DNA from 2 places in the Rhodococcoides sp. S146-33 genome. Region 1 is predicted to be linked to the other one. Evidence: predicted binding sites of a transcription regulator. Region 1 holds the regulator's gene; the other holds the start of a gene.

Region 1 (4,213 bases):
CTTCGCGCATCGGTCAATGCCGAGGTGCCACAGCGCACCGCCGCGGTGCTGGCCCTGGTGCGTCCCGTGCTGACGGCAGCTCTCGCGCTGTCGGCGCAGCTACAGGTGTCCTCGGGTGAGCCCGCCGACGATGTTCGGGAACAGCTCGACGGCTTGATCTTTCGCGGGTTCGTCACCGAATTCGGTTCACGCAGGCTGGCAGACCTGCCGCGATACCTCGCTGCGGCGACCAAGAGGTTGGCCACACTTCCGAGCAGCGCAGGCCGTGATGCGGCCGCGATGGACGTACTCGACCGCGTCTACGCCTCGTATGGGCGGCTGCTGGATTCGCTTCCGGAGGGCCGAAAGAACAGCGCTGGCGTGCAGGAGCTGTTCTGGATGATCGAAGAATTGCGGGTAGGGCTGTTCGCGCAAGGAATTCGGACTGCGTATCCGGTCTCGGAGAAACGCATCGAGAAGGCAATCGCGGATGAGGCCCGCTGAAGGTCGAACCGTCAGTCGATGTCCGCAGATTCGCGGTGCTTGCGCAGTTCGTGGATTTCTTTCTCGAAATCCTCGGCCGAACTGAACGAGCGATACACGGACGCAAATCGCAGATACGCGACCTCGTCGAGGTCGCGTAGCGGACCGAGAATGGCCAACCCCACCTCGTTACTGGGAATTTCGGCGGAGCCGGCGGCACGAATGGCGTCTTCCACCTGCTGAGCCAAGAGATTCAGCGCGTCGTTGTCGACATCTCTGCCCTGGCAGGCCCTGCGCACTCCTTTGACGACTTTTTCACGGCTGAACGGTTCGGTCACTCCGCTCCGCTTCACGACTGCGAGCACGGCGGCCTCGACGGTGGTGAATCGCCGACCGCATTCCGGGCAGGAGCGACGACGCCGAATTGCCTGCCCCTCGTCCATCTCACGCGAATCGACCACGCGTGAGTCGGGATGCCTGCAGAACGGGCAATGCATGAAGGAGCCTCCGTCGTAGCCGATGCGCCGACATCGAACATGCGTGTCGGAGCAATCAGTCGAGGATACTCAGTCATCGGCGTGTGCGATGGGGCCGGTGGTCATCTGCCGGGCGCGTACTCGACCACGGCACCGTCGTGAACCTCGACGACGCCTGCGGGCTGCACCCCAGCGCCGGGCGCATCGGCTCGTAGGTTCGCGATGCCGATCAGGCCACCGGCAACGACGACGGCTGCGAGCACCCACAGCACCAGCGATCGCAGCCGGACCGGCTGACCGGCGAAGTGCGCCGAGGTCTCGTCGAAGTCGCGATCGGCTGCCTCGCGGTCGGTGACATCGGTCCAGGACGACTCCAGAACCGGCAGGCACGGAGTCGTGTACGCACCGCGCATCGCGATGGAGCTCCGCAACGCAGGACGAGCACGGCGACGACGTTCGACGACAGTGGACCGGCTACGGACACCTGCGGTGGTGGGGCGATCGGTGATGATGGTCATCGGAACCTCGTCTTCGCTCGTTGGATCGATTGTTCGATCAGGCGTTCGATGGACGCTTGTTCGAAGTTCTATCACGAGCCTCCGACAAAGTCTGCAGAAAACGCGACACGAGTCGAACAGATGTTTGATTCAACAGCTGATACACGCTAGATTCGTGTCAGAAACCACACGCCACACGAGTCGACACCATCAACTCCAGTCCGCGCAGACCGAACCACGCAGACCGGATCCAGGACACCAGCAGGAGGCCGACAGCATGAAGGACCAGACCTCGACGAGGTCGACCACGGGTTCCAAGACGACCGGTTCCAAGGCGACCACGTCCGTGCCTACGAAGGCCGCCGCAGGGAAGCCTGCCGCGGAACCGACGCCCAAGGCCATGGAAGTCGGCACCGACATCAGCGCCGGCCTGACGGAGCGACAGCGAAAGGTGCTCGAGGTCATCCGAGCTTCGGTGACCGAGCGCGGCTACCCGCCCAGCATTCGTGAGATCGGTGATGCCGTCGGCCTGACGTCGACGTCGTCCGTTGCCCATCAGTTGCGCACTCTGGAGCGAAAAGGATTCCTGCGGCGCGACGCCAACCGCCCTCGCGCGGTCGACGTCCGCGGACTCGACGAGGTACAGGCCGATCAGGCTGCTGCCGCGGTCGACGGATCGTCCGAGGAACAGGATCGCTTGCCGACGCCGACGTTCGTGCCGGTTCTGGGACGAATTGCCGCCGGTGGACCGATCCTGGCCGAGGAAGCCGTCGAGGACGTGTTTCCGCTCCCCCGCGAGCTGGTCGGTCAGGGTTCGCTGTTCCTGCTCAAGGTCGTGGGCGAGTCGATGATCGATGCAGCCATCTGTGACGGCGACTGGGTGGTGGTTCGTCAGCAATCCGTGGCAGACAACGGAGACATCGTGGCGGCGATGATCGACGGTGAAGCGACCGTCAAGACGTTCAAGCGGTCGAAGGGCGAGGTGTGGCTGCTGCCGCACAACCCGCTGTTCGAGCCGATTCCGGGAAACAACGCTGCCATCCTCGGCAAGGTCGTCACCGTGATGCGCAAGCTGTAGAGAACAGCACCGAAACGCGAAGGGCCGCAGCACAGTGTGCTGCGGCCCTCGTGCTTTTCGGATCAGCGGATCATAGATTCAATCCGCGGCCGATGATCTCTTTCATGATTTCGGTCGTGCCACCGTAGATGGTCTGCACCCGAGAATCCATGTAGGCCTTGGCGATCGGATATTCCTTCATGTAGCCGTAGCCGCCGTGCAACTGCAGGCACCGGTCGATCAGCTTGACCTGGTTCTCGGTGGTCCACCATTTCGCCATGGCGGCTTCCTGCACGGTCAACTTGCCATCGTTGAGCAGTTCGATGAACTTGTCGACCATGATGCGGGTGGCGGTGGTTTCGGTGGCCAACTCCGCCAACACGAAGCGGGTGTTCTGGAACTTGCCGATCGACTTACCGAAGGCCTTGCGATCTCGGCAGTACTGGATGGTCATGTCCAGGGCCGATTCCATGGCCGCGGCGGCGACAACAGCGATCGAGAGCCGTTCCTGCGGAAGATTCTGCATGAGGTAGATGAAGCCCATGCCTTCTTCACCGAGCAGATTGGCTGCGGGCACGCGAACGTCCGTGAAGCTGAGTTCGGCGGTGTCCTGGGCCTTCATCCCGATCTTGTCGAGATTGCGGCCGCGCTCGAAACCTGGCATGTCGCGCTCCACGACCAGCAGGCTGAAGCCCTGGGCACCCTTCTCGGGGTCGGTGCACGCCACGACGATGATCAGATCGGCGTTGATTCCGTTAGTAATGAACGTTTTCGATCCGTTCAGTACCCAGTCGTCGCCGTCGCGAACGGCCTTGGTCTTGATGCCCTGCAGGTCGCTTCCGGTGCCCGGCTCGGTCATGGCAATCGCGGTGATCAGCTCACCCGAGCAGAATCCGGGGAGCCAGCGCTGCTTCTGTTCGTCGTTCGCCAACTCGATGAAGTACGGCGCGACGACGTCGTTGTGCAGGGTGAAGCCGATGCCGCTGTAGCCGCCGCGGGTGGTTTCCTCGGTGACGATTGCGTTGTAGCGGAAGTCCTTGACGCCACCGCCACCGAACTCCTCCGGTGCGGCCGTTCCGAGGAAGCCCTGCTTGCCGGCCTCGACCCAGACGCCGCGGTCGACGATGTTCTGCTCTTCCCACTTCGCGTGATTGGGGGCTACGTGCTGTTCGAGAAACTTCCGGTACGACTCCCGGAACAGTTCGTGCTCGGGCTCGAAAAGTGTGCGTTCCACGCAGATCTCCTTGTTCGGTGCGCACCGTCGTCGACCGCGAGAAAGGGGTGTCACAGCGCGGTCGTCGGTGCGACTGACGTCACCGTTCAAGACTACTTTCGCGGTGCACCGGGGGTCGATGACCAAAACGTGCGCGATCCGTGACCGCCCCCGCTACGTCCGCCGAGACGCGGTACTTTTCGCGAGCGCCGAAACGATCGGATAACCGACCAGAATGCCGAGCGAACCCCACGCGATTCCGCCGAGTTCGACCGAACCGACCGACAGCGTGAGGTCGCCGATACCCGCGACCAGTGCCGCGGCAACGACGATCAGGTTGACCGGATCGGCGAAGTCCACCTTGGCGTCGGTCCAGATGCGAACGCCCAGCAGCCCGATGAGTCCGTACAGAACCAGTGTTGCCCCGCCGATGACCCCGTCGGGAACGGTGAAGATGAGGGCACCGAACTTGGGCGAGAACGCGAGCACTATCGCGGTGAAGGCCGCG
Region 2 (4,213 bases), 530 kb from region 1:
GCGTCGAGACGACCATGATCGAGATCATCACCGGTAGCCACTTCGCGATGGCCGCGTTTCCGTCGTCGATGTTGGCGCGTCCGCCGCCGACGAGGATCTCGGTACCGTCAGGAGGGGTGATCGAGCGCAGTGCAGACACTGCGTCGGATTGTGATTCGGCCTCGGTCAGTCCGCCGGTCGGTTCGCTGTAGGCCGCCTCGAGGGTCACGAAATCGTCTTTGGAGCCGATGAATTCGGCGCGGGCGATACCGGGCGTGGATTCCACAGCCGAGGTCAGAGCTGCAATGGGTGCGCCCTGAGGCTTCACGCCGTCCAGGCCACGAAGAACGACGGTGGCACCGTCACCGGTCGACTCGAAGTCGGTGCCGAGTGTCTCGAACGCCATGCGCGCAGGGTTGTCTTTCGGCAACGCCGTGTAGTCGACCTCGCCGAGCGAGACCTTGAGGATCGGGGTGGCGATGATCAGCAACCCAGCGACGATGACGGCTGCGACGATCCCTGGATGCTTCATCACACGGGTGACGACACCACCCCAGAACTTGTGTGCCCGTGCATCGCTGCGGTCGGACGCGGTGCGTGACCAGGTCCAGGAATTGATGTGGGTGCCGAGAATTGCGAGCAGTGCCGGAACGACGGTCAGGGACAGGGTTGCGGCGCTCGCCACCGCGGCCATGGCCCCGAAGCCGAGGGATCGGATCACCGCTTGCGGGAAGACGAGCATGCCGGCGAACGCACAGACCAACAGCAGTCCCGAGAAGACGACGGTTTTGCCTGCAGTGGCGACGGTGCGGACGGTCGCCACTGCAGGCGTCGACCCACTGCGTAGTTCTTCGCGGAACCGGCTGACGATGAACAGTCCGTAGTCGATGGCCAGGCCCAGCCCCAACAGTGACGCGACGTTGATCGAGAACGAGCTGACTTCGGTGAACTCGGTGAGGATGCGCAGGATCGCCAGGGAGCTGAGCACGCTCAGGATGCCGACGAACACCGGAACCGCCGCGGCGATCACGCCGCCGAAGATGAAGATCAGCAGCAGCAGTGTGATGGGGACTGCGATGAGCTCCGAGCGGACGAGGTCGCTTTCGAGGGTCTCACTGAGCGACACTCCGACCACGGAGGCTCCGGCGAACTGCGACTCGACGCCGGGTACTTCGAGCTGGGGCGGAAGTTCGCCGAAGGTATTGAACGTGACGCCTGAGTTGGCACCGAGGGACACCGTCACCAGTGCCTTCGTTCGGTCCTTCGAGACCAGGAATTCTTTGCTGACCGGGTCTGCGGTCCAGTACGAATTCACGTTGCCGAGGGTGTATCGACCGGTGAACTCGTCGAGCGTCGCCTGTACTCGGGGTCCGATGTCGTCGATCGTCTCGCCGTCGGGTGCGGTGTAGATCGCCACGATGTCCGGCGTCGGCTGACCGATGCCCTGGACCAGGCGTGCCACCTCCGAGGACTCACTGCCGGCGTCGGCATAGCCGCCCTCGCTCAGTTTCGAGAAGACGCTCAGCCCCAACACCCCGCCGACAGCGACGACGGCAACGACGACTGCCAGCACCCATCGTTTGTGCGATACGACGAACGAGGCCCAACGGGTCACGACGGTGCTCCGGCTCTGTGGAAGGGGTCTGTGGCGACTCGACTGTAGTTGATCGTGTCGGACCCTCGTGCTCTCATTAGAACAAGTGTTCGATGCAGTGATATCGACAAACGGTTGATATCGGCAAACGGCAGTGGCGATGCAGTGAGGGAGGGCTCGATGGGATGGAACGACGGACCACCCACGTGGTCGGAGATGGAACGTGTCCTGTCCGGACGTCCCAAGCCTGCGGCCCAGGGCGATGGCGGCGACAGCCCGGCGTGGTCGCGAAAGCGGGACGTCTACGACCGCACCATCGACAAGCCCGCACTGTCGGTGACGCCGTATGCAGAATTGCATGCGCACTCGGCGTTCAGCTTTCTCGACGGTGCCTCGCAGCCGGAGGAGATGGTCGAAGAAGCGGTACGCCTCGGCCTCGAATCCATCGCCATCACCGATCACGACGGTTTCTACGGAGTCGTTCGCTTCGCCGAGGCGGCCAGAGCCCTCGGCATCGGAACCGTGTTCGGTGCCGAACTATCACTCGACAGCGATCGATCGAGGGCCGGAGCGACCGACCCCGACGGCACTCATCTACTGGTGCTCGCCCGCGGACAAGAGGGGTATCGACGGCTCTCGCGTCGAATCGCGGCCGCGCACCTCGCCGGCGGGGTGAAGGGTAAGCCGCAGTACGACATCGACGAGCTCACCGACGCTGCAGGCGGGCACTGGCAGATTCTCACCGGTTGCAGAAAGGGGCATGTTCGGCAGGCACTCGCGCGCGGTGGTCCGGAGGCAGCCGAGGCCGCGCTGCGCACTCTCGTCGACCGCTTCGGTCCCGACCGCGTCACCGTCGAACTCACCCGGCACGGAATTGCGGACGACGACGAGCGCAACGATGCGCTCGCGACTCTGGCTCGTAAGTACAGCCTTCCGATGATCGCGACCACGGCCGCGCACTACGCGAGTCCGCGCAGTAGGAGATTGGCCATGGCGATGGCCGCGGTACGCGCACGCAGCAGCTTGGACGAGGCCGCCGGTTGGCTGGCGCCGACGGGCGGCGCACATCTTCGGTCCGGGGCGGAGATGGCCGAATTGTTCGCGCACTATCCGGGCGCGGTGCGCGGTGCCGTCGAACTCGGTCGTGAGTGCTCGTTCGATCTGAAACTGATCGCGCCGCGCCTGCCGCCGTTCGAGGTGCCCGACGGATACACCGAGATCAGTTATCTGCGGCGACTCACGTTCGAGGGCGCGGCCCGACGCTATGGCCCGCAATCGGCGAATCCGGCGGCGTACTCCCAGCTCGAATACGAGCTCGACATCATCGAGCGGCTCGAGTTCCCCGGTTATTTCCTGGTGGTCCACGACATCGTCGATTTCTGCAAGACACACGACATCCTCTGTCAGGGAAGAGGTTCGGCGGCGAACTCTGCTGTCTGCTACGCCATCGGTATCACCAACGTCGATCCGGTGGCCAACAAGCTGCTGTTCGAGCGGTTCCTCGCACCCGAACGCGACGGACCACCCGACATCGACATCGACATCGAATCGGATCGCCGCGAGGAGGCGATCCAGCACGTCTACGCCAAGTACGGCCGCACCCATGCCGCTCAGGTGGCGAACGTCATCACCTACCGCGGCAAGTCCTCGGTACGAGACATGGCCCGTGCGCTCGGCTTCTCGCAGGGGCAACAGGACGCGTGGAGCAAGCAGATCACCCGCTGGTCCGGAATCGGTGATCAGGAAGGTGACGGTATTCCCGAGTCCGTCCTCCAACTCGCGCGGCAGATCGAGGGGTTCCCGCGGCACCTCGGCATTCACTCCGGCGGCATGGTGATCTGCGATCGGCCGATCGCAGACGTCTGCCCGGTGGAGTGGGCGACGATGGAGAATCGCAGTGTGCTGCAGTGGGACAAGGACGATTGTGCCGCAGTGGGTTTGGTGAAGTTCGACATGCTCGGGCTCGGCATGCTGTCGGCGCTGCACTACATGATGGACCTGATCGCCGAGCACAAGGGCATCGACATCGACCTCGCCTCGATCGACCTGTCCGAGCCCGAGGTGTACGAGATGCTTCAACGAGCCGATTCGGTGGGCGTGTTCCAGGTCGAGTCACGTGCGCAGATGGCTACTCTGCCGCGGCTCAAGCCGCGTAACTTCTACGATCTGGTGGTCGAGGTCGCCCTGATTCGTCCCGGTCCGATTCAGGGTGGTTCGGTGCATCCGTACATCAAGCGTCGCAACGGACTCGAGCCGGTGATCTTCGAGCACCCGTCGCTCAAGAAGGCGCTCGATCGAACTCTCGGCGTACCACTGTTCCAGGAACAGCTGATGCAGATGGCCATCGATGTCGCCGGTTTCAGTGCCGCCGACGCCGACCAATTGCGTCGCGCCATGGGATCGAAGCGATCACCGGAGAAGATGGAGCTGCTGCGCGGGCGATTCTACGACGGGATGCGCGATCTGCACGGAATCACCGGTGAGGCAGCCGACCGCATCTACGAAAAGCTGTCGGCGTTCGCCAATTTCGGCTTCCCCGAGAGTCATTCGCAGAGCTTCGCCTCGTTGGTCTTCTATTCGTCGTGGTTCAAGTTGCATCATCCAGCTGCTTTCTGCGCAGGCTTGTTGCGTGCCCAGCCG

What was found. Region 1 encodes LexA, which represses DNA repair genes until DNA is damaged. Its sites were predicted from a motif close to CGAACANNTGTTCG; they were not measured.
Region 2: a site for LexA is predicted at 1,673-1,686, ahead of AC5WEY_RS11180 (error-prone DNA polymerase). Genes of this name have one in related genera too.

What each region holds. Positions count from the first base shown of each region.
Region 1 is NZ_JCAJWY010000002.1:1,099,981-1,104,193, reverse strand. Features, by position in the region: gene hrpA (ATP-dependent RNA helicase HrpA) at 1-483, shown strand, start outside; gene nrdR (transcriptional regulator NrdR) at 495-959, opposite strand; gene AC5WEY_RS13715 (hypothetical protein) at 1,061-1,456, opposite strand; gene lexA (transcriptional repressor LexA) at 1,836-2,513, shown strand; gene AC5WEY_RS13705 (acyl-CoA dehydrogenase family protein) at 2,584-3,726, opposite strand; gene AC5WEY_RS13700 (uracil-xanthine permease family protein) at 3,880-4,213, opposite strand, start outside.
Region 2 is NZ_JCAJWY010000002.1:572,480-576,692, forward strand. Features, by position in the region: gene AC5WEY_RS11175 (MMPL family transporter) at 1-1,594, opposite strand, end outside; gene AC5WEY_RS11180 (error-prone DNA polymerase) at 1,754-4,213, shown strand, end outside.